DNA from 4 places in the Colwellia sp. 5_MG-2023 genome. Region 3 is predicted to be linked to each of the others. Evidence: predicted binding sites of a transcription regulator. Region 3 holds the regulator's gene; each other region holds the start of a gene.
The links. The regulator sigma-54, encoded in region 3, starts transcription at its own class of promoters, with help from an activator protein. The targets are predictions, from matches to a motif close to GTTGGCACGNNNNTNGNNT.
Positions count from the first base shown of each region.

Region 1: the regulator sigma-54 is predicted to act here: its motif matches at 2,473-2,491, upstream of flgA (flagellar basal body P-ring formation chaperone FlgA).
Region 2: the regulator sigma-54 is predicted to act here: its motif matches at 1,350-1,368, upstream of glnA (glutamate--ammonia ligase).
Region 4: the regulator sigma-54 is predicted to act here: its motif matches at 2,892-2,910, upstream of Q4496_RS12995 (LiaF domain-containing protein).

Region 1 covers NZ_JAUOPW010000008.1:92,478-97,895, forward strand. Annotated here, with positions in the region: gene flgB (flagellar basal body rod protein FlgB) at 1-300, opposite strand, end outside; gene Q4496_RS08230 (protein-glutamate O-methyltransferase CheR) at 617-1,447, opposite strand; gene Q4496_RS08235 (chemotaxis protein) at 1,487-2,416, opposite strand; gene flgA (flagellar basal body P-ring formation chaperone FlgA) at 2,672-3,364, shown strand; gene flgM (flagellar biosynthesis anti-sigma factor FlgM) at 3,504-3,809, shown strand; gene Q4496_RS08250 (flagella synthesis protein FlgN) at 3,869-4,300, shown strand; gene Q4496_RS08255 (LPP20 family lipoprotein) at 4,435-4,902, opposite strand; gene Q4496_RS08260 (FlgO family outer membrane protein) at 4,919-5,418, opposite strand, start outside.
Region 2 covers NZ_JAUOPW010000003.1:348,331-353,748, forward strand. Annotated here, with positions in the region: gene typA (translational GTPase TypA) at 1-1,049, opposite strand, end outside; gene glnA (glutamate--ammonia ligase) at 1,434-2,840, shown strand; gene Q4496_RS04620 (DUF4124 domain-containing protein) at 3,025-3,540, shown strand; gene glnL (nitrogen regulation protein NR(II)) at 3,650-4,723, shown strand; gene glnG (nitrogen regulation protein NR(I)) at 4,786-5,418, shown strand, end outside.
Region 3 covers NZ_JAUOPW010000004.1:25,054-30,471, reverse strand. Annotated here, with positions in the region: gene lptA (lipopolysaccharide transport periplasmic protein LptA) at 1-405, shown strand, start outside; gene lptB (LPS export ABC transporter ATP-binding protein) at 386-1,150, shown strand; gene Q4496_RS04755 (RNA polymerase factor sigma-54) at 1,235-2,746, shown strand; gene hpf (ribosome hibernation promoting factor) at 2,791-3,078, shown strand; gene ptsN (PTS IIA-like nitrogen regulatory protein PtsN) at 3,096-3,548, shown strand; gene rapZ (RNase adapter RapZ) at 3,619-4,473, shown strand; gene Q4496_RS04735 (HPr family phosphocarrier protein) at 4,482-4,790, shown strand; gene mgtE (magnesium transporter) at 5,118-5,418, shown strand, end outside.
Region 4 covers NZ_JAUOPW010000019.1:70,394-75,811, forward strand. Annotated here, with positions in the region: gene Q4496_RS12970 (MFS transporter) at 1-681, shown strand, start outside; gene Q4496_RS12975 (hypothetical protein) at 700-936, shown strand; gene Q4496_RS12980 (hypothetical protein) at 960-1,148, shown strand; gene Q4496_RS12985 (YajD family HNH nuclease) at 1,184-1,528, opposite strand; gene Q4496_RS12990 (acyl-CoA thioesterase) at 1,633-2,022, opposite strand; gene Q4496_RS12995 (LiaF domain-containing protein) at 2,188-2,838, opposite strand; gene Q4496_RS13000 (sugar O-acetyltransferase) at 3,189-3,722, opposite strand; gene Q4496_RS13005 (tRNA-(ms[2]io[6]A)-hydroxylase) at 3,749-4,321, opposite strand; gene Q4496_RS13010 (sulfotransferase) at 4,379-5,014, opposite strand; gene Q4496_RS13015 (GNAT family N-acetyltransferase) at 5,168-5,418, shown strand, end outside.

The DNA of each region.
Region 1 (5,418 bases), on a different contig from region 3:
GTTTCGTTCCACTTGTACATCTACCGTGTTACCGTCTCCGGTATCGGGCTGATCTGGATTGCGAAAAGCAATGTTATTATTTATTTCAGTACGCACATCAAAGTGTTTAGCGTGAGTTTTACTCATGCCAATTTGTTGTTGACCAGCTTGTTGCATCGCTTTTTGAAAGTCCATGCCCTTTGCTTTATAACCAGGGGTATCAGCATTAGCAATATTGCTAGCGATCACTTCCGCTCGCTGAGATCGCAAAAGCATTCCCTTTGCGTGAAGTTCAAAACCTTTATCAAAGCTAATAGCCATAATAACTCACCATTAATTATATTTAACATTGAGTCATTCAATAATTATGCCAATAAAGATGATACAAATTAAAAAGAAAGTAAATTGCTGCCAACGACCTTACTAGTAGTAAATAAAAAAGTATTAAGCAATGAAAGTATGTTGCAGGGATAAATAAGGGGGGAGTATGTGGTTTGTAAAGTTAATATCCAGTGAAATAGCAGGTTGTAGATTAAGTAAATACTAAGTTGTGAAGTTTATCTAACTTCTATTTATTGTAAATTTCACAACTATAGTGGTTACAGCACATTAATAATAAAAGGAGATTATTCCCTTTTTATTTTTTTTGATAAATAATACCTGGGTTACAACGCAGCATCTCAAAATCAGCATTTAATCCAGAAAGTGATTCCGAAGCACCTAAAAACAAATACCCTCTTTCATTCAAAGTGCCATGAATTTGACTTATTATTTGAGTTTTGATTTCTGTTGAAAAATAAATCAGCACATTTCGACAGAAAACAACATCAAAACGTCCCATCAAACTATAGCTATTAAGTAAATTAAGCGGGCGAAAACTTACCATTTTTTTCACTTCATCTTTTACCTTCAGCATGCCATTATCACCATTTTCAAAAAACTGTCTTTTTCTTTCTTCAGACAAACCACGTGCTAACGCAAGTGAATCATAATGGCCATATTTGCAGTGTTCCAGCATAGTACTTGAAATATCAGTACCAATAATTTGTATACCTCTTGAGAAGCTGCCAGGATTACTTTTTTGATACTCTAAAATTGACATCGCAATAGAGTATGCTTCTTGCCCAGACGAACTCGCTGCTGACCAAATTTTGACAGGCGTTTTACGTTGAGCTAATTCGGGCAATATTTTACTTTTTAATAGCTTAAAAGGGTAATCATCACGAAACCATAGTGTTTCATTAGTCGTCATGGCATCGATCACTGCAGCTCGTAGTTGTCGCTCTACGGGTGACAACGTTCGAGTCACTAATTCTCCAAGCGAATTAACACCAAACTTGCTCATTAACGGAGCTAAGCGGCTTTTAACTAGATATTGCTTACTTTCACCTAGTACAATGCCACACTGTTGCTCTAAAAAAACTCTAAATTGATGATAACTTTTATCGTCAAGTTGTCTTACTGACACTAGTACTACTTCCTAATTTATTTTATATGGTGACTATTTTTATAATGGATGGTTTAGCCACTTTTTAACCGCTGTTGCTAGTTCATCTGGATGAAATTTAGCAATAAAATCATCAGCACCAACTTTTTGAACCATGGCATTGTTAAACACACCGCTCAGTGATGTATGCAAAATAATTGGCATTTTAGCCATACGTTCATTACCTTTCACTTCAGCGGTTAGTGTATAGCCATCCATTTCTGGCATTTCGATATCAGAAACCATTAAAGCTACTTTCTCAGTAATGCTATGCTCACACGTTTCAGCAATAGCAATGAGTTGCTCTAATGCCTCTTGCCCATTTTTTGCTAACGCCATTTTAATACCTAATGGCTCTAATGCTCTTTTTACTTGATTACGTGCCACGGTTGAATCATCCGCTATCATCACTATTCGTTCACCGAGATCTTCGCCCACACTTTTATCAACAACACCATCACTTAAATCAGTTGAAACAGGGCTAATTTCATTCAATATTTTTTCTACATCTAAAATAGAAACCATTTGATTGTCAATTTCAGTAACAGCAGTTAAATAGCTAGACTTCCCTGTTCCTTCAGGAGGTGGCATCATGTCTTTCCAGCTTAACGTAACAATCCGCTCAACACCTGCCACTAGAAAGCCTTGAATACTACGATTATATTCAGCAATAATAATAAAAGAATCTTCAGTTTGCGTTATCGCTGGCCCACCAATAGCTTTACTCATATCAATAACTGAAATAGTTTGTCCACGAATATGAGCAACCCCTTTAATAAAAGAGTCTTGTTTAGGAATCATGGTTAATTTAGGACACTGTAATACTTCCCTTACTTTAAAAACGTTAATTCCAAAACGTTGGCGACCTACCAATTTAAAAAGTAGTAATTCCAATCTATTTTGACCAACCAATTGTGTTCGCTGATTGACCGAGTCTAATATACCTGCCATAAAAACCTCATTTATAATCAAGAGCGCTATCATTAATCCTATATTGAATAGAACAAAAAGGCACAATTCTTGATTGTATTTACTGTATGTCAAAATAAGTGACAAAAAACTGATGCTTAGTATGTCACTATATTATAAGTAATGAATATAATTAATATACTCATAGTATAAACTTAATGTGCCAATAACTATGTTACCCTAGTTAAGAGCATAGTCGAGTATTTGAATTAACCTAAAAATATATGGCAAAAAATCATGCGTACAAGTATCGTTTATCTTTCTTTTATCTGCTTATTAATGCTTTTACCCTCCATCAGTTTAGCGACAACATGGGATAGAGCTTATATAGAGTCATTTGCAAAAAAATACCTAGAAGCCAATATACCTGCGCCAGCTGATGGACGAATATCCTTTAATGTTACCAATATAGATACAAGAATAATAATAAAACCTTGCCAAGTACCTATTAAAGCAAATATACCTGAAAATACCAATCGTAGGAATGTTAATGTTAATATAACTTGTGATGATGCAACTCCTTGGCAATTATACTTACCTGCTAAAATTGAAAGAACCTTTGCAGTTGTTGTTACAACGAGTACGATTGAGAAAGGTGAAGTGCTCACTAAAGAGAATATTGCAATAGATTACATTGCCACAAACAAAATACGTGGTGAGAGGATTACCGATATAAACTCAGTGTTGGGTAGTAAAGCAGAAAAAAGAATCGGCAATGAACGCACCATTACTAAATCAAACATATGTTTAGTTTGTAAAGGAGACGTTATTACTATTATTGCAAAAAACGATAACTTTTTAATTAAAACAAAAGGTACTGCACTAAGCTCAGGTAATTTACATGAACAGATTGAGGTTAAAAACTCACGTTCTGGTCGAATAATTAAGCCTCAAATTAGTGCTGTTAATCAGGTTACTATTAACCTATAATTTTTAAGATCTAATCTTTACCGTCGGAAATTATTTTACCCTAAAATTTTTAGTGTATTTTATTTAAGTTATCTTACTTTTTGCCGATATAAAGTTAATGAATAAACTTTAGAAGAACTTTTTACCGTAGGGTAATATTATGACTATAAATATCAATAACTTAAATAACCAAGCACAGATCAACCAAAATAAGCAGTCTCATGCTAAACAAGATGTGGCTCAAACTACAGCACATAGCCCACAAACTAAACATGTTGCTCGCGACTCTGTTTCCTTGACGCCACAAGCGCAACAGTTCAAAGAATTACAAAAAAAATCAGCTGATGCACCTGTGATCAATCAAGAGAAAATTGAAGAGCTGAAAAAAACAATTGCCTCTGGTGAGTATAAAATAGATCCGCAAAAGCTTGCTGCTAGCATGGCTAAGTTTGAATTTACGTTATAATTTGATATAACCGTGGGACTGGGTGATAATCACCCTTTGCTATAATAAAGGTGTACTTAATGTCAGCTTCCCCTCAATCAATAGAGTTAATTTCTCAACAATTTGCTCAATTACAAGAACTAGAGCAAATTATTAGTAGTGAAAAACTTATTTTACAGCAACATCAACCTGACGCATTACTAGAAATTAGTGAGCAAAAAAACTTATTGTTGGTTGCTATTCAAGATTTAGATAAAAAAATTAGTCTTAACCAAGCTTTCTCAATAGATAAAAAAGCCGGGGTTCTTGATGAAAAACTCACTGAAATTGAAGATCTATTACACCTTTGCCAACAAAAAAACAAAATAAATGGCCAAATAATAGCGCAATCTCAGCTAGCTGTTCAGCGTATGAAAACAACGTTATTAGAAAATAACAATAAATCATCAATGACTTATGATAGTAAAGGTAAGAAATCTGGTGGATTAAGCAGCATAGAGATGAAAGCTTAGATAAGTCATATACTTCAGTTATTCAAATTATTAGCTATTAGAATAACTGACTCAAAATAACCTCAAGTCAATATTTCATTAATACAAAACAAGCCTCTATAATGAAGCTTGGTTGAATCGAGTGTACCCTACGTTTAAAAGTATTCGACCTTCTTAATTTCTTTTCGCTGTAAATTTGCTTGATATATTTCATACACGTCTTTGAAATCAAGCTGTAATTCTGTTGTATAAGTATCCCCTACCGGATAACTTTTTACGACTTTAGCGCCTCTAATTAAGCCTTTTATAGATGAAACTAATTGTTGATTTTCAATTAACATATCAGCCATAGTTGTTGAACTACTAATTTGTTGCCCATAAACTTGCTCTGCTAACTCTGAATAAGCGGCAATTTTCGACGCTTTAATGGCCATTAGCATCCGTTGAGTTTTGTTATCAGATTTTTGTAAACTTATTGGTGCGTAACCAATACCGTGAATAATAGGAAATACTTGTGGTTCAACTACTTGCCATTGTACATGCTTATCGTACATGCTTGTGCAAGAAGCAATAAACAGTAAACTTACAACAGCAGTTATTATTTTAAAGCGTGCATTTATCATTATTTCACCTCTTAAATTACTGTTGAATAGCAACAGCGCGCTGCTCTTTAATTAATTTATGATTACTGCGAATCATCATACCGTCTTTCATTATGACATGTTCACCATGATTTTTTTCTGCACCTACAACCCATTTAGGAATAAAAGATTGTGCTGTAGCAACAACAACATGAGATTGAATGCCAATCATACGTGCATTAACGATAATCCCGTCTTCTTGCTCCATCATAGTTCCTGTGACTACATAGTCAATAATCTGACGTTCAGGAAGCTCTTCCCAATCACGACTAAAAACATAGTCGCCTGCTTTTGTAACACGAATATGACCTGTAGCCTTGTAGTCAATAATGACCAAACCATGACTCTGTAATTCATGCACAAAGCTTTCTGCTATTTGATTTCCTAGCCAATTAGTTGACTCAAGATCCTCTAAATTCACAAACGAAGCAACAGCCACCGGCGTTTTCGCGTTAACAAAACTACTATTTGCTAACATTTGATACGCTAAACCTTTTA
Region 2 (5,418 bases), on a different contig from region 3:
AATTGCTCAACACGTAATGCAACGTTATGAATTAATTCTTTATCTAAACGATCTTTAATATTACGTGACGTTACAAATTTACCTTCTTTACCACAAAATGGTGAAGTGTTAACTTGGAAAGTCATGTTGATCGTAGGTTCATCAACTGATAATGCTGGTAAACCTTCAACAGAAGTAGGACAACAAATCGTATCTGAGATTTTTAATTCACCTAAACCTGTAATCGCAATAATGTCACCTGCAAAACCTTCTGCAACATCAAGACGTTCAAGTCCTAAGTAACCAAATACCTTGCCAACTTTAGCGTTATGTACGCCACCATTTGCCAATTTAATAGTTACTTGTTGATTTGGTTTAACAGAACCACGCGTAATACGACCAACACCAATTACACCTAAATATGAGCTGTAATCAAGTTGAGAAATTTGCATTTGAAATGGACCATCAGGATCAACTTCTGGTGAAGGCACTTCTTTAAGAATAGTATCAAACAATGGCGTCATATCTGTGCCAGTTTCACCTTCTTCAAGTGTAGCCCAACCATTAATTGCTGAAGCATAAACAACTTTAAAATCTAATTGTTCGTCTGTAGCACCAAGGTTGTCAAACAATTCAAAAACTTGATCCATAACCCAATCAGGTCGAGAACCAGGCTTATCAACTTTATTGATAACAACAATTGGTTTTAAACCTTGAGCAAACGCTTTTTTCGTTACGAAACGCGTTTGTGGCATAGGACCTTCTTGCGCATCAACAATAAGTAAAACTGAATCTACCATTGACATTACACGTTCAACTTCACCACCAAAATCGGCATGGCCCGGAGTATCAACGATATTTACACGGTAACCGTTCCAGTTAATAGCCGTGTTTTTAGCTAAGATTGTGATACCACGTTCTTTTTCGATATCATTTGAATCCATTGTACGTTCTTCTAGGCCACCACGTACATCTAATGTACCTGATTGCTCTAATAACTTATCGACTAAAGTCGTTTTTCCGTGGTCAACGTGAGCAATAATTGCCACATTTCTTAATTTATCTAACACAGGCGTCTCGCTGTTTTATTATTATTTAATACCACAACAATACGCGGGGCTTAAATAACTAAGGCTTTAATTGGGCGCGTATTATACAGTTTTTTTATATTAAAAGATATTTTTTATGATAAACCTACTTTGTGACTGATTTGTGTCAAAATGGTACAAATAGTACATGAAAATTGCTCAAAATAAGATATAGTGGCTTTCGAACTAGTATTTTGCACCACAAAGATCCCACAACGCACTACAACCGTGCAAAGCGTTTTTTGTAAACTTTCTAAATCATTGTTTTGATTATGATTTATTATTGGCACAATATTAGCTTGTATATGTCAAAACTTTGGTTTGCATCAAAAGAAATTTAAAACTAACCCTCACTGGAGAGACAAAATGTCACAAGCAGTATTCGATTTAATTAAAGAACATGACGTCAAGTTTATTGACCTTCGTTTTACCGATACTAAAGGTAAAGAACAACATGTTTCTATCCCTCATCATCAAGTAACCGAAGATTTTTTTGAAGACGGTAAAATGTTCGATGGTTCTTCAATTCAAGGTTGGAAAGGAATTAACAAATCTGACATGGTATTAATGCCTGATGCAGATTCTGCTGTGTTAGACCCGTTTGCGGACGCTGTTACATTAAACATTCGTTGTGATGTAGTAGAACCAGATACAATGCAAGGTTACAGCCGTGACCCTCGCTCTGTAGCGAAACGTGCTGAAGAATACTTACGTTCTACCGGTATCGCTGATACTGTATTAATTGGTCCTGAGCCAGAATTCTTCTTATTTGATGACGTACGTTTCCACACTGATATCAGTGGTTCTTTCTTTAAAGTTGACGATAAAGAAGCATGTTGGAATTCAGGTACTGAATATGAAGAAGGTAACATGGGACATCGTCCTGGCCTTAAAGGCGGTTACTTCCCAGTTTCTCCAGTAGATTCTTCACAAGATATTCGTTCTGCTATGTGTTTAGTAATGGAAGATATGGGCTTAGTTGTTGAAGCGCATCACCATGAAGTAGCAACTGCTGGTCAAAACGAAATCGCTTGTCGTTTTAATACTATGGTATTAAAGGCTGATGAAGTACAAGTATATAAGTATGTTGTTCATAACGTTGCTCATGCTTACGGTAAAACAGCAACATTTATGCCGAAGCCATTAGTTGGTGATAACGGCTCTGGTATGCACGTTCATCAATCTCTTGCTAAAGATGGCGTTAACTTATTCTCTGGTGATAAATACGGTGGATTGTCTGAAATGGCTCTTTACTACATTGGTGGTATCATCAAGCATGCTAAAGCACTTAATGCATTTACTAACCCTGCAACTAACTCATACAAACGTTTAGTTCCACATTTTGAAGCACCTATTATGCTAGCGTACTCAGCGGCTAACCGTTCAGCTTCAATTCGTATCCCAGTAGTTCCAACACCAAAAGCAACACGTATCGAAGTTCGTTTCCCTGATCCAGCAGCTAACCCTTACTTAGCATTCTCTGCTATGTTAATGGCTGGTCTTGACGGTATCAAAAACAAGATCCACCCTGGTGATGCTATGGATAAAGATCTGTATGACCTTCCAGCTGAAGAAGCAGCAGCAATACCACAAGTTGCAACATCATTAACTGAAGCATTAGATGCTTTAGCTGAAGATAACGAATTCTTAACTGCTGGTGGCGTTATGGATATCGATATGATCAATGCTTACATTGACCTTAAACGTGCTGATTGTGAGTTATTAAATACTTCAACTCACCCAGTAGAATTTGGTATGTACTACAGCGTTTAAGCCCTAGTAGTTATACTTTTAGAGCCTTGGCTTTAAATCAAAAAGCTCACTTCGGTGAGCTTTTTTGTGCTCAAAATATTTATAGTAGTAAAGTTACAAGTTTTTGTATAAATTATAACTACTGATGCCTCACATTATCGTGTGTTTGGATATATCTAAAGGAACAAGATATACTTGATAAATTATGATTAAATTTTTATTACTAATATTACTTATATCCATAATTGCGCCGGTAAACGCGAGTACCACTAAAATATATCTTTGGCGTAATGAAGCTGGCCAACTAGTCTACTCAGACACCCCTTCACCTGGCGCAGAAGAAGTAAAAACTAATCCAGGCCATGTTATTGAATCATCTAGTTCGATAGATATACAACTACTTGATATTCAAAAAGAGATAGTACCTGAAGATTATCAAATCATTATTAATCACCCTAAAAATCATGACACAATTCGTGATAATACCGGCTCTATCCTTATTAGCGCTATGATACAACCAAGATTTAAACGTGGTTTAAAAGTACAACTAATTTTAGACGGTGAAGCTTATCAAACTCCCCAAAATCACACTCAATTCTCTCTTAGAAATATTGATCGCGGTGAACACCAAATAAAAATGCAAGTATTTAACGAAGAAGGCAAGGTAATTGCATTATCTGACCCTATAACGTTTTATATGCATCGAGCATCTATTAATTAGTGAAAATTAGCACTAAATAGCCGTATTTAGCCCTGCAAATAAAACCTTTCTAGAATATACTAAATTTAAAGCACCAAATCAGTGCGCCCCAGTATAAGTATGAGACTTTATGTTGCACACAAGACAAGATATCCAACGACTTAAATTAAGTTACCAACAAACACTCGCGAATCAGTTAGTGACTGCGGTACTAATACTCGACCAAAAATTAAATATTTGTTACTTAAATCCTGCGGCTGAAGCCTTGTTAATAAAAAGTTTGTATAAACTATATGGCAGCCCTTTTGATTTAATTTTCGAAAATACGTCAATAACTAAATCACGTTTAGAACAGCTGCTCACGACAGGGCAAGAATTTACTGATAGCGAAATAGTGATAGAGTTTAATAAAACTCACCGCTTCACCGCAGAAGTAACCGCGTCGTCAGTAGAGTTTTATCGCATTCCTCACATTCTGATTGAGTTCAAACAAATTGACCAACAAAAACAAATCAGCCTTGAAATATTTCAACAGCAGCAATGGATTGCTGCTCGTGACTTAATTAAGGGGTTAGCACATGAAATTAAAAACCCACTTGGCGGTCTTCGTGGTGCTGCTCAACTGTTAAATAAAGAGCTTGATGAAGAGCAACAAGAATACACTGCCATGATCATAGAGCAAGCTGACAGGTTAACTAACTTAGTTGATCGGCTATTAGGTCCAAATCAATTACCACAAGTTAAAAGCTATAATATTCATTCTGTGCTAGAGAAAGTATGCCAAGTGGTTAATTTTTCAAGTGAGCAAGAAATAGAATTAAAACGTGATTATGATCCCTCAATTCCTAACATAGAATGTGATCAAGAAAAAATACAGCAAGCAGTATTAAACATTGTTAATAATGCTATTCAAGCAATAAGCCCCGAAAATAAAATTACCCTAAAAACACGAATAGCCAGTAATGCAACTATTAATGGTAAACAAATAAAATTAGCGGTAAAAATTAGCATTATTGATGATGGGCCAGGTATTCCTGAAAAAATACAAGACACTTTATTTTATCCTATGGTATCCGGTCGCTCAAATGGAACCGGTTTAGGTTTATCTATTTCACAAACTTTAATAAATCAACACCAAGGCAAGCTCTCTTGCCGAAGTCGTCCTGGGCATACAGAGTTTATAATTCTTCTCCCCTTAAGCTGAGACTAAGCTTTTATTAGGACGCTACTAACACAACTTTAAAAATTAACGCAAGAGAATACACAATGATCACTGAACAAGTATGGATAGTTGATGACGACAGCTCAATTCGCTGGGTTTTAGAAAAAGCCTTTACTAAAGCTAATATTAGTACGGCTTCATTTGAAAGCGCTAGTAATTTATTAATAGCGCTCGATCATGATCAACCTGAGGTTATTATATCTGATATAAGGATGCCTGATATCGACGGTATGACCCTACTTAATACTATTAGTAAGGATCACCCACATATCCCGGTTATCATCATGACGGCTCACTCTGATCTAGATAGTGCAGTTAATGCCTATCAAGGTGGGGCTTTCGAATATTTACCTAAACCTTTTGATATGGATGAAGCCGTTACCCTAGCAAAACGGGCACTAACCCATGCACAAGAGCAAAATGCAAAAAATCAACAAAATGATGTGACCCCGCTTACGGCAGGGTTAATTGGTGAAGCACCAGCAATGCAGGAAGTATTCCGAGCTATTGGTCGCTTATCACGCTCAAGTATCAGTGTGCTAATTAATGGTGAGTCAGGCACAGGTAAAGAATTAGTTGCTCACGCTTTGCATTCTCATAGCCCTCGTTCTCAAGCACCCTTTATCCCTTTAAATATGGCTGCTATACCTAAAGATCTTATTGAGTCTGAGCTATTT
Region 3 (5,418 bases):
AGTTATTTAGATGACGTTAGTATAAACCAAGGCTCTATTTCGATTAGTGCTGATATTGTTCAAGTTTACAGTAAAGTTGATGATAAAACTCAACAAAAACAAGACACTTACCTTGCCAAAGGTGAACCTGCTGTTTTCAAACAACAATTAGAAGATGGTAGTTTAATCAGCTTGCAAGCTAATGAGATAACCTATCAACCAGATCAAAATATCATTACCATCTCAGGTAATGCGCAAGTACAACAAGCAGGTAGTAAAGTGACAGGAGAAATAATCACTTACAATACGCTAAATGAGAAATTGGAAGCTATCAGTAGTGATAATGATTCAGTAACCACTGTTTTGCAGCCAGCTCAAATAAAAGCTCAACAAGATAAGAAAAGTAATGACAGTAACAAGCAATAATAATAACGGCGAAGCTAATAATTCGACTTTGATAGCTAAAAACCTATCAAAAGCTTACAAAAGCAAAAAAGTTGTTAAAAACGTTAGTTTAGCGGTAAGCTCAGGACAAATTGTTGGCTTACTGGGGCCTAATGGAGCAGGAAAAACGACTTCTTTTTACATGATTGTTGGCTTAGTACCCAATGATAATGGCCAAATAATGCTGAATGACGAAGATGTAACACTATCGCCTATGCATGAACGCGCACGTCGAGGTATTGGGTATTTACCTCAAGAAGCCTCTATTTTTAGAAAACTAACCGTTACTGAAAATATTATGGCAATATTACAAATTCGAAAAGGCCTTAATGAAAATGAAAGGCAAACAAAATTAGAGCACCTCTTAGAAGAATTTAATATCAGCCATATTAAAGATAATTTAGGTATGAGTTTATCAGGAGGGGAAAGAAGACGCGTAGAAATAGCCCGTGCTTTAGCAGCAGATCCTGAATTTATATTACTTGATGAACCTTTTGCAGGTGTTGACCCTATTTCTGTCGGCGACATAAAAAAAATAATTATTCATCTTAAAAACCGTGGTCTTGGTATCTTAATAACTGACCACAATGTTCGTGAAACACTTGATGTATGTGAGCATGCTTACATTGTTAGTCACGGTGAAATAATAGCAGAAGGAGATTCTAATCAAATTCTTGCTAATCAAAAGGTAAGAGATGTATACCTAGGCGAGCAATTCACGCTATAGTTAACATATATAATAAATTCGTAGACTATACTTGCTCTAAGTTAGTAACTATAAACAATAATAACAGGAATTAAGACAACGTAGATGCGCCCAACTCTGCAACTCCGGATAGGACAACAACTAACCATGACGCCACAACTGCAACAAGCTATAAAGCTTTTGCAGTTATCGACGTTAGAGCTTCAACAAGAAATTCAAGAAGTACTTGAAAGTAATCCTCTGCTTGAAATTAATGATCAAGAAACCTCAGATAATAATTCAGAGGATAGTAGAGATAAACTTGAAGAAGCTTTTTCAGCCACCATCACAGAACGATCTACCAGTGATGGAAGTGAAGATTCATCAGCCTCTATTGATGAGATAAGTACAACAGAAGCAATGGAGAAAAATGACATACCAGAAGAGTTGAACATTGATACAACTTGGGAAGAAAGTTACAGTGCTGGTACGTCAAATACAGGGGCAATTAGTAGCCCAAGTGAAGATTACACCTATCAAGGTGAAACGATCGATTCAATACAAGATCACCTTTTATGGCAAATGGAATTAACGCCATTTTCAGAAACTGATCGCACGGTTGCTATCGCTATTATAGAGGCTGTTGATGAAGCAGGTTATCTTACGGTATCGAGTGAAGAAATATTAGAAAGTGTTGGTATAGAAGGACTGGAACTTGATGAAGTCGAAGCGGTATTAAAACGTATTAATGTCTTTGATCCTGTTGGTGTTGCAGCCCGTTCTATCGCTGATTGTTTAATTATTCAATTAAATCAGTTTGATCCTGAAACCCCTTACTTAAAAGAAAGTAAATTAATTATCGGCGAGCATATCGACTTACTCGGTAATCGTGACTATCGACAATTAATGCGTAAAACTCGCCTCAAAGAAGAACAGTTACGTGAAGTAATGCGTTTGATACAGAGCTTAAATCCTCGTCCTGGTGATGCAGTAGTGAAAAGCGATGATCAATATGTTATTCCTGATGTTTCCGTAGAAAAGAAAAATGGTCGTTGGGTTGTCGAATTAAACCCTGATACTGCTCCTAAGCTATCAGTAAATCAACAATATGCTGCCATGACAAAAACAACAAAATCTTCTAGTAATGACGGACAGTTTATTCGAACAAACTTACAAGAAGCTAAATGGTTTATTAAAAGTTTAGAGTCACGTAATGATACTTTACTTAAAGTATCTAACTGCATTGTACAACGTCAACAAGGCTTTTTAGAACATGGCGCTGAAGCGATGCGACCTATGGTATTAAATGATATTGCTGAAGCCGTGGATATGCATGAGTCAACTATATCTCGCGTAACTACGCAAAAATATATGCACACGCCTAGAGGTATTTTTGAATTAAAATACTTTTTTTCAAGTCATGTTAGTACCGAAAATGGAGGTGAATGTTCATCAACTGCCATACGTTCATTAATTAAAAAACTCATTTTAGCAGAAACACCCGCTAAACCGCTCAGTGATAGCAAAATGGCAGACTTACTAGCACAACAAGGAATTAATGTTGCTAGACGTACTATAGCTAAGTATCGTGAATCCTTATCTATACCACCGTCCAACCAACGTAAGAGTTTATTATAGCCTGTGACTTTATTTTCTGAATTAACTAGAGAAGGAACATACTTATGCAAATTAACCTTACCGGTCACCATGTAGAAGTAACGTCATCATTACGCGATTGTGTTGAAACAAAATTAGCTAAATTAGAGCGACATTTTGATCATATCAATAATGTTCATGTAGTCTTGACTGTTGAAAAGTTAGAACAGATAGCTGAAGCAACTATACATTTAAAAGGCAGTGAAATTCATGCTTCAGCAGTAAGTGCTGATATGTATACCTCGATAGATACTTTGGTGGATAAACTAGATCGCCAAGTACTCAAATACAAAGGCAAAATAACACAACATTAGTTTTATCCATTATAATTATGACACTACAAAATATATTAACACTGAACTGCACACGTTGTGCAGTTCCAGTTCAAAGCAAAAAGCGTTTACTTGAACTAATTTGCCAACTTGCCGCCAATGAACTAATTGACTCTAACCCAACAGATCTATTAGATAGCTTAATGAATAGAGAGAAAATGGGGAGTACTGGTATCGGCAACGGTATCGCTATCCCTCACGGCAGACTAAACAATACAGACAAAGCTATTGCCGTGTTTTTAACTACTGAAAACGCAATTGACTTCGACGCAATTGATAATAGACCTGTTGATATATTTATTTGCCTATTTGTACCTGAAGACAATACGCAAGCGCATTTAGAAACGTTGCAAAGTATTGCCAAACTATTTAGTGATCGCAAAACAGCTAAAAAAGTTCGTAAATGCACTAGCCAACAAGAGATGTTTGATCTTATTCAACAAACCGCTTAATCAATAAGTTGAAATATATTTCTACACAATAAAACCTAATGCATAGCTAATTCATGCGGAACTTAAAAATATGAAACTTATCATTGTTAGTGGCCGCTCTGGCTCAGGGAAATCAGTTGCATTAAGAGTATTAGAAGATTTAGGATATTATTGTGTTGATAATATTCCTGTTAATTTACTACCTGCATTAACCCATACCGTGATTAATGATTATGACAATGTTGCAGTAAGCCTAGATGTTCGTAACTTACCTAACAATCCTAAGGATATTGTAGAGATCATTGAATATTTACCTGATGCAGTTGATGTAACGACATTATTTTTAGATGCAGATGACAATGACCTTATTCGTCGTTTTAGTGAAACAAGGCGCTTACATCCTCTAATTAAAGAGAATATTGCGCTAGACCAAGCGATATCACTCGAAAAGAAACTATTAGCACCTATTTCTACCAATGCCGACTTATATATCAATACCAGCCAGCTAACTCCGCACCAATTAGCTGACTTGGTACGAGAAAGAATTCTTGGAAAGAAAACCGGTAAAATGGTTTTAGTCTTCGAGTCTTTTGGCTTTAAACACGGTATTCCTGCTGATGCTGATTATGTATTCGATGCACGCTTTCTTCCTAATCCTCATTGGGAAACTGAACTAAAACCTTTTACAGGTTTAGAGCAACCAGTAAAAGACTTCCTTTCTAGTCAGCCAATTGTGACAAAGTTTATTTGGCAAATTAATAGTTTTATGATGACTTGGTTACCCCATCTAGAACGCAATAACCGTAGTTATGTTACTATTGCAATTGGTTGTACGGGTGGGAAACACCGCTCTGTTTATATTGCTGATTTATTAGCAAAGAACTTTAGTAAAGAACAACAACATGTTCAAACTCATCATCGAGACATTAAGAAAATTAAAGAGTAAAACTCATTATGTCTATTCAAAAGCATAACAAGAACCATGATGATATCATCGTCAGTAAAGAATTAACTATAATTAACAAACTTGGCTTACATGCCCGAGCTGCAAGTAAATTAGCCTTACTTTGTCAGAAATTCTCCGCCCAAATAACCCTATCATTAGAAGAAAAAGAAGCTGACGCCAATAGCATAATGGCCATAATGCTCTTAGCTGGTGGACAAGGAAAAAATGTAACAGTCACCGCTCAAGGAACCGATGCACCCGCTGCATTAGAAGCTATAAGCCAGCTGATTGAAGCTAAGTTTGATGAAGATGAATAAATAGCCCAAGATCGGCTTAATAAATATTCCTCAAACAGCTATTTACGTGCGATAGACTAGCTATTGACGCTCGATTTTCCCTACTGCTTGCAGGTCAAAAGTAGAAAACTATCAAGCATGAGTATAGTAAAAGTAAGATTCTTAATATTTTCAATTAATTAAAAATATCTTAAACCAAGTTCAAGTTAAATAAGTAAAAAAGCTGAAAGAAACGCTAAGTTACGATAAACTTAACCATAATAAAAAATATTAAGTCTATTACACACCCACTCTCAAGTGTTTAATAGCGTTGGTATTTATCATTCCCTACGCTCAAGTAAGATATCTATGCCGGATCTAATAGAACAAGAATATATTCAAGAAAGACTACACCAAATTAATGAAGCACTTGATGGTGGTATGTTTGTCTATGTACGCAAATTATTACAAGACATGTCTGCCTATGATCTCGCGCTATTCCTTGAATCTTCTCCAGCTAAGAGTCGCGCATTATTATGGCAACTTATTGATGCTGAACACCATGGTGAAGTACTTGAAGAATTAAATGAAGAAGTACGTAAAGGCATTTTACAAAGCATGCAGCCTGAAAAACTGGCTGCCGTTGCTGAAGGTATGGATGTTGATGATC
Region 4 (5,418 bases), on a different contig from region 3:
TATGTTGGTTCATTTTTTTTACTCGGTTTATTCATTTGCTTAGCTACTCTTATTATGTTCTTTTTCGAAGAGCCTGAAATAAAAGAAACATTAAAATCCGGAGAAACAAGAGCGTTATCTGTTATTGCTAAGCAGCCTATTTTTCTTGTTGCCATCAGTACCGCGACAATAGGTTATGCACTAATGAGTTATTTAATGACTGCAACACCATTAAGTATGCATCACATGCAAGGACATAGCTTAAATGAAACTAAATGGGTAATTCAAAGCCATATTGCTGCTATGTATCTTCCTTCCTTGTTCGCTCCTTGGTTAGTCAAAAAAATAACATTAAAAGGCTTATTAATGACAGGCACGACTATTTATCTTCTTGTCACTCTCATTGCCTTTTCAGGCCAAAAAGTAATACATTATTGGTGGGCATTAATTTTATTAGGTATTGGATGGAATTTTCTGTTTTTAACCGGTACTTCTTTATTACCGCAAAGCTATAACGCTTGTGAACGCCATAAAGTACAAGCAACAAATGATTTTGTTTTGTTTGGCTTTCAGGCATTTGCCTCATTAATGGCTGGCTGGGTATTATTTGTTGGTGGTTGGAATTATGTGGTACTAACAAGTCTCCCTTTAATTGCCGTATTATTTATAATAAACATTATTTATTTTCGACATAAAATTTAACTTAGTTAGGAGTATCTTATGAGTGGAACAACAATGCTTGTTGTCATTGTGTGTGTGGTGAGTGGCGTATTATACAAAATGTATAACAGATATTTAGAATTTAAATCAAAAACGCTAAATCAAAATAAAGCTTATGGGGAAGAAAATGATCAATTAGCAATACAAGTTAGTAAATTAACTGAACGCGTACAAGTACTTGAAAAAATTGTAACTGATGAAGGCTATCAAGTTCAAAAAGATATCAAGAATTTATAACGGTTTATCTTATGCAATTAATCATGAAAACTGAATTTGATAACCTTAGAACGAATGACCTGCATAGTTATGACAGTGATTCCAATGGTAACAAACAAGTTGTGAAAATTTATTGTGGTGAGCAACTGATTGCTAAAAAACTAACACAAAAAAAATCGGTTCGGTATTTTGGTATTAACGACTATAAAAAATACTTAACACCAGAGTCATAAAAACTAAAGTGTTAAGTATTGTTAATTAATAAGCGTTACTTTTTCAACATTGATTTTAAATCAGCAAATGGATTGTAAGTAGCGGTATCTTGATTAGTATCCCCTGCTTTTACTTCAGTTTGATAGTTAGCATGTTCTGTGTATTTGGCATGCTCATTATCATGACAATAAATGCACAATAACTCCCAGTTACTTCCATCATTAGGATTATTTGTATGATCATGATCCATATGATGTACAGTTAACTCCTTTATGTTGGAGTAGACAAATTCACGCGCACAACGCCCACATACCCATGGATACAACTTTAAAGCACGATCACGATACCCTTGTTCTTTTTGCTTATAATTGGCACTTGTGCCAAATCTATCTGAAGACATAATAACACTGGAAATAAGTAAATAATAACGTCATTGTATTGCTAAGTTAAAACCTTATCAATGACTCTTTCGTGGGTGATTAACCAATAACGTCATTACTATTATTAAATTTTTTCTGAATTCTGTAACTGCTCTAGCGTTTTACCATGAGGCACAGGTTTTCGAGTTTCAGGGTCAACTTTTACAAAAACAATATCATCCGCTAAACAAATTGTTTTTTTCGTTGCTTTATTACGCACTAAACACGTAATGGTTATTGAAGTAGTCCCTACTTTTTTAGTTTCTAAACCAAACTCAACAACATCACCTTGTCTTGCTGCTGAATCAAAACTAATAGCACCAATATGCTTAGTCACTAAGCAGTTGGTTTCTAGTCGACACATTGAATAAATGGCCGCTTCTTCATCTATCCATTCAAGGGCACGACCACCAAATAAGGAATTGGCATAATTCAAATCATTAGGCATTACTAAACGACGAGAGAAAAACTTCATAAACAACCTTTATAGGTTAAAATTAAAAATGTGAATTTTCATTATAACGGCTATTAATAAGCAGCTCTAGTTAATTATTATAACATAAATTCATATACTTATATTATAATAAAAGTTTCTGTTAGCTTAGTTAAAATATAACTCGCTTTTATTTATTATTAAATATTATGAAAAAAATATACTTTTAAATTTATCTGCCATATCAACAAATTTTTCTTTCATTGTTCTTCTTACTGTTATATCGATTCCACTAAAAATACAAATCCCTTCAATAATAATTGTTGGTACAACAACATTGGGATTTACTTGAGTAGATGTTTGATAGTCAACACCACCAAAAATACAGAAGGCTTTAGAAACAACATTAACATTTTCAGGTATATAAATATCACTGCCACTAAATAGGCTAAATATTTTTATACGAAGTTCATTTTGTGTAAATTTCGCATCAGTTAAGTCTATATCACAACCACTAAAAATGCTTAGCGCACGAATTTCTTTTGGTACAGTCCAAACGCCGCCGCGTTTATTACCGCTAAACACGTTAATCATATACTCAACATCTTCTGTTTCACCAGAAACAACATTGGGCGCTAAGCCTTGCTTTTTATTTTCAACAAAAGCTTTATCAACGGTTAAAGGTAAATCTTCTGTCAGTTCGATCAGTGCTTGATTACATTGTAGTTCCATAGCTTGATCTAAACGTCGCTCGAAAGCTTCATACGATAATTCACCATGACTATAATTCATAATTAATTGATCAATAACTTCACTGCGCACTGTTTCTGTAGGTCGATCTTCTAAAATAACTGACATGTTAGTTCCCTTTGTTATTATTTGATGATTAAAAACATCTATATTGCTTTAACAAGCAAGTGCCAGGCCAATAAAATATCACTTAGAATACAATAAGATAAAAATAAGTAGGATAACTATAACGTAAATTAAACGAGATATTAGTAAAATACACCAGAAGTTAGTAAGTTTATGTAGTAATACGATTTTGGATAGAGTACTGTTATAAATAAAGGCGACCGGACACCATATTATGTTAGATGTTATGCACTTATGAAGTAACGGGAAATAGAGTCTCTATTCTATTCAATCCACACCGCCATCCTGAACTTGATTCGGAATATGTACCAGCAGAAGTCATAAAACTTAAATTATAAATCACGAATTTTCACAGCAGGGTTTCCAGCATAAAAACTATTCGCTTCAATATTTTTAGTTACGACACTACCCGCACCAACTGTACTGTTGTCGCCAATATTTACACCTGCCAGTACAATCACGCCACCACCTAGCCAAACATTATTGCCAATAAAAATATCGTCAACATAGTTATGTTTAGCTAGTCGCTCATTAGGATCAATATCATGCGAAACAGCCAATAGTTGTACTTTTGGTCCTATAAGGCAATCAGCACCAATATTTATTTTGCTATTAGTTTCTTTTGAACCATCAACAATAGTGCAATGCGAATTAATAAAGGTTCTATCGCCAATACTAACAGTATCGCCATAATCCATATGAAAGCCATATTCAATAAATACATCATCGCCACATGAGGAAAATAAGGCTTTTAACCGTTTTAAGTTACCTTTACTTGGGCTACGCGTAAATTGACGGCACAGCTCATGAACAGATTTTCGGTGGTTTATTAATACAGGTGTAATACTATCAAAACATCTTTTCATATTTATATAAAATCAACTAGTCACAATCAATGAAGTACTGCTTTAATCGGTAATGCTTTGCATATTTCAGCCTCGACAATTAATAGCTCTTCTAAACGCTGATCGACTTCTGCTTTATCAAAGTATTCATATGCTAACTCAACAAACAGGTTTTTGTGCTTTTCTTCAGATTTAGCAATAGCGTCATATAGATCTTTATCTTTGCCTTCAGGTAAAGCTTGTGCAACTAGCCAAAATTTTTCATAGCCTCGTGCTTCAATTACTGCTGCGACTAATAATCGATCCATTAAAAAGTAACTTGTACCATTACGAAAATGTTGTCTGATTTGATTAATATAAGGATCTTTTTTATCTTGTCCCAAGGTGACATTTCGAGCAACAAGTAACTTTAGAACTTGTTTAAAGTGTATTAATTCTTCAATCGCCAAATCCGTCATTGCTCTAACCAATTTTGCTTTATCTGGGTAATGCGACAACATTGCCATTGCCATGCCTGATGCCTTTTTTTCAGCTGCAGCATGGTCTTGTAAGAAACTAGGGAAATCCGCCATAACAGCATCAATCCACTCTTGCGTGGTGTTATACTTTAATTCAAACATAAATAGTATTTCGAGAAGGTTAAATAATTAGAAAGGATTTTACAGATCAAACCCCGATTAATAAAGGATCTTATCAATACGCCCTTTATTGGTTGATTCTATTTTTAATGCATTATTAATATCTTGCCAAGCTCTAACTTTGCCGCCGATATTAATTTTTTCAAAACCAGTGCTTCTCCCCTTTTCAGGTGGAATGTTAAGAAAAGTCAACAGTTGTTGGTAGCTCGTTTCATCGCTAACATCTATCGTTAAAAGATCATCAGATCTATTTTGAAAATAATCGAATACCCCTTGCTGATGATTTTGATAACATTGAAAAAGAAAATCATCTTGCTCTATATTATCAGCTGTCAACGGCGCAAAAGTTTCATTGTAACAACGTTTTAAATATGGATTAAAACCACCATCAATCCGTTGTAAATTAACAATCATACGCTGCAATAACTGTTTTATTGAAGGTATCCAATTATCTTTGTTTCGCGTTAAATAAATAAACTTACTGTTTGGAAAATGCTTATCCAGTTTTTGGTAGTCACAAAATACGGGGGTATCGGCAATCACTTCAGCGTCACTAAAAGCGTTTGCAGTATAAGCATTATGTGCTGTTTTGAAACCTAGACCTAACATGGCTAAACATACACTCGTCGTCGCAGTTCTTGGTAAGCCGATTATAAATATCTTATTAATGGTCACTTTCTTACTCTAAATAAATAAAAATAATTATACCATTGACTAGGATCAATAAATATTAAGTCATACTTATATCTAATAGCTTACATTGATGTAAAGTGCTTTAATAAGGTAACCTCTTAATATTGCAGTATAAGAATTAAAATAGGAATTTGTATGGCAGGCCAATATGAAGAACGTGACAATATAAATTGGGAAGATTATTTAAAGTCAGGAAACCGAATTTTTATCGGCTCAGGAGCTGCGGTACCTAACGCCTTAATTGACAATTTAATCGCTAATTCAAATAAATTACATGACATTGAAACAGTACACATTTTAACTTTATCTGAAAACGTTTGGGCAAAACCTGAACATAAAGATCTTTTTAAAGTGAACAGTTTGTTTATCGGAGGAAAGAATATCCG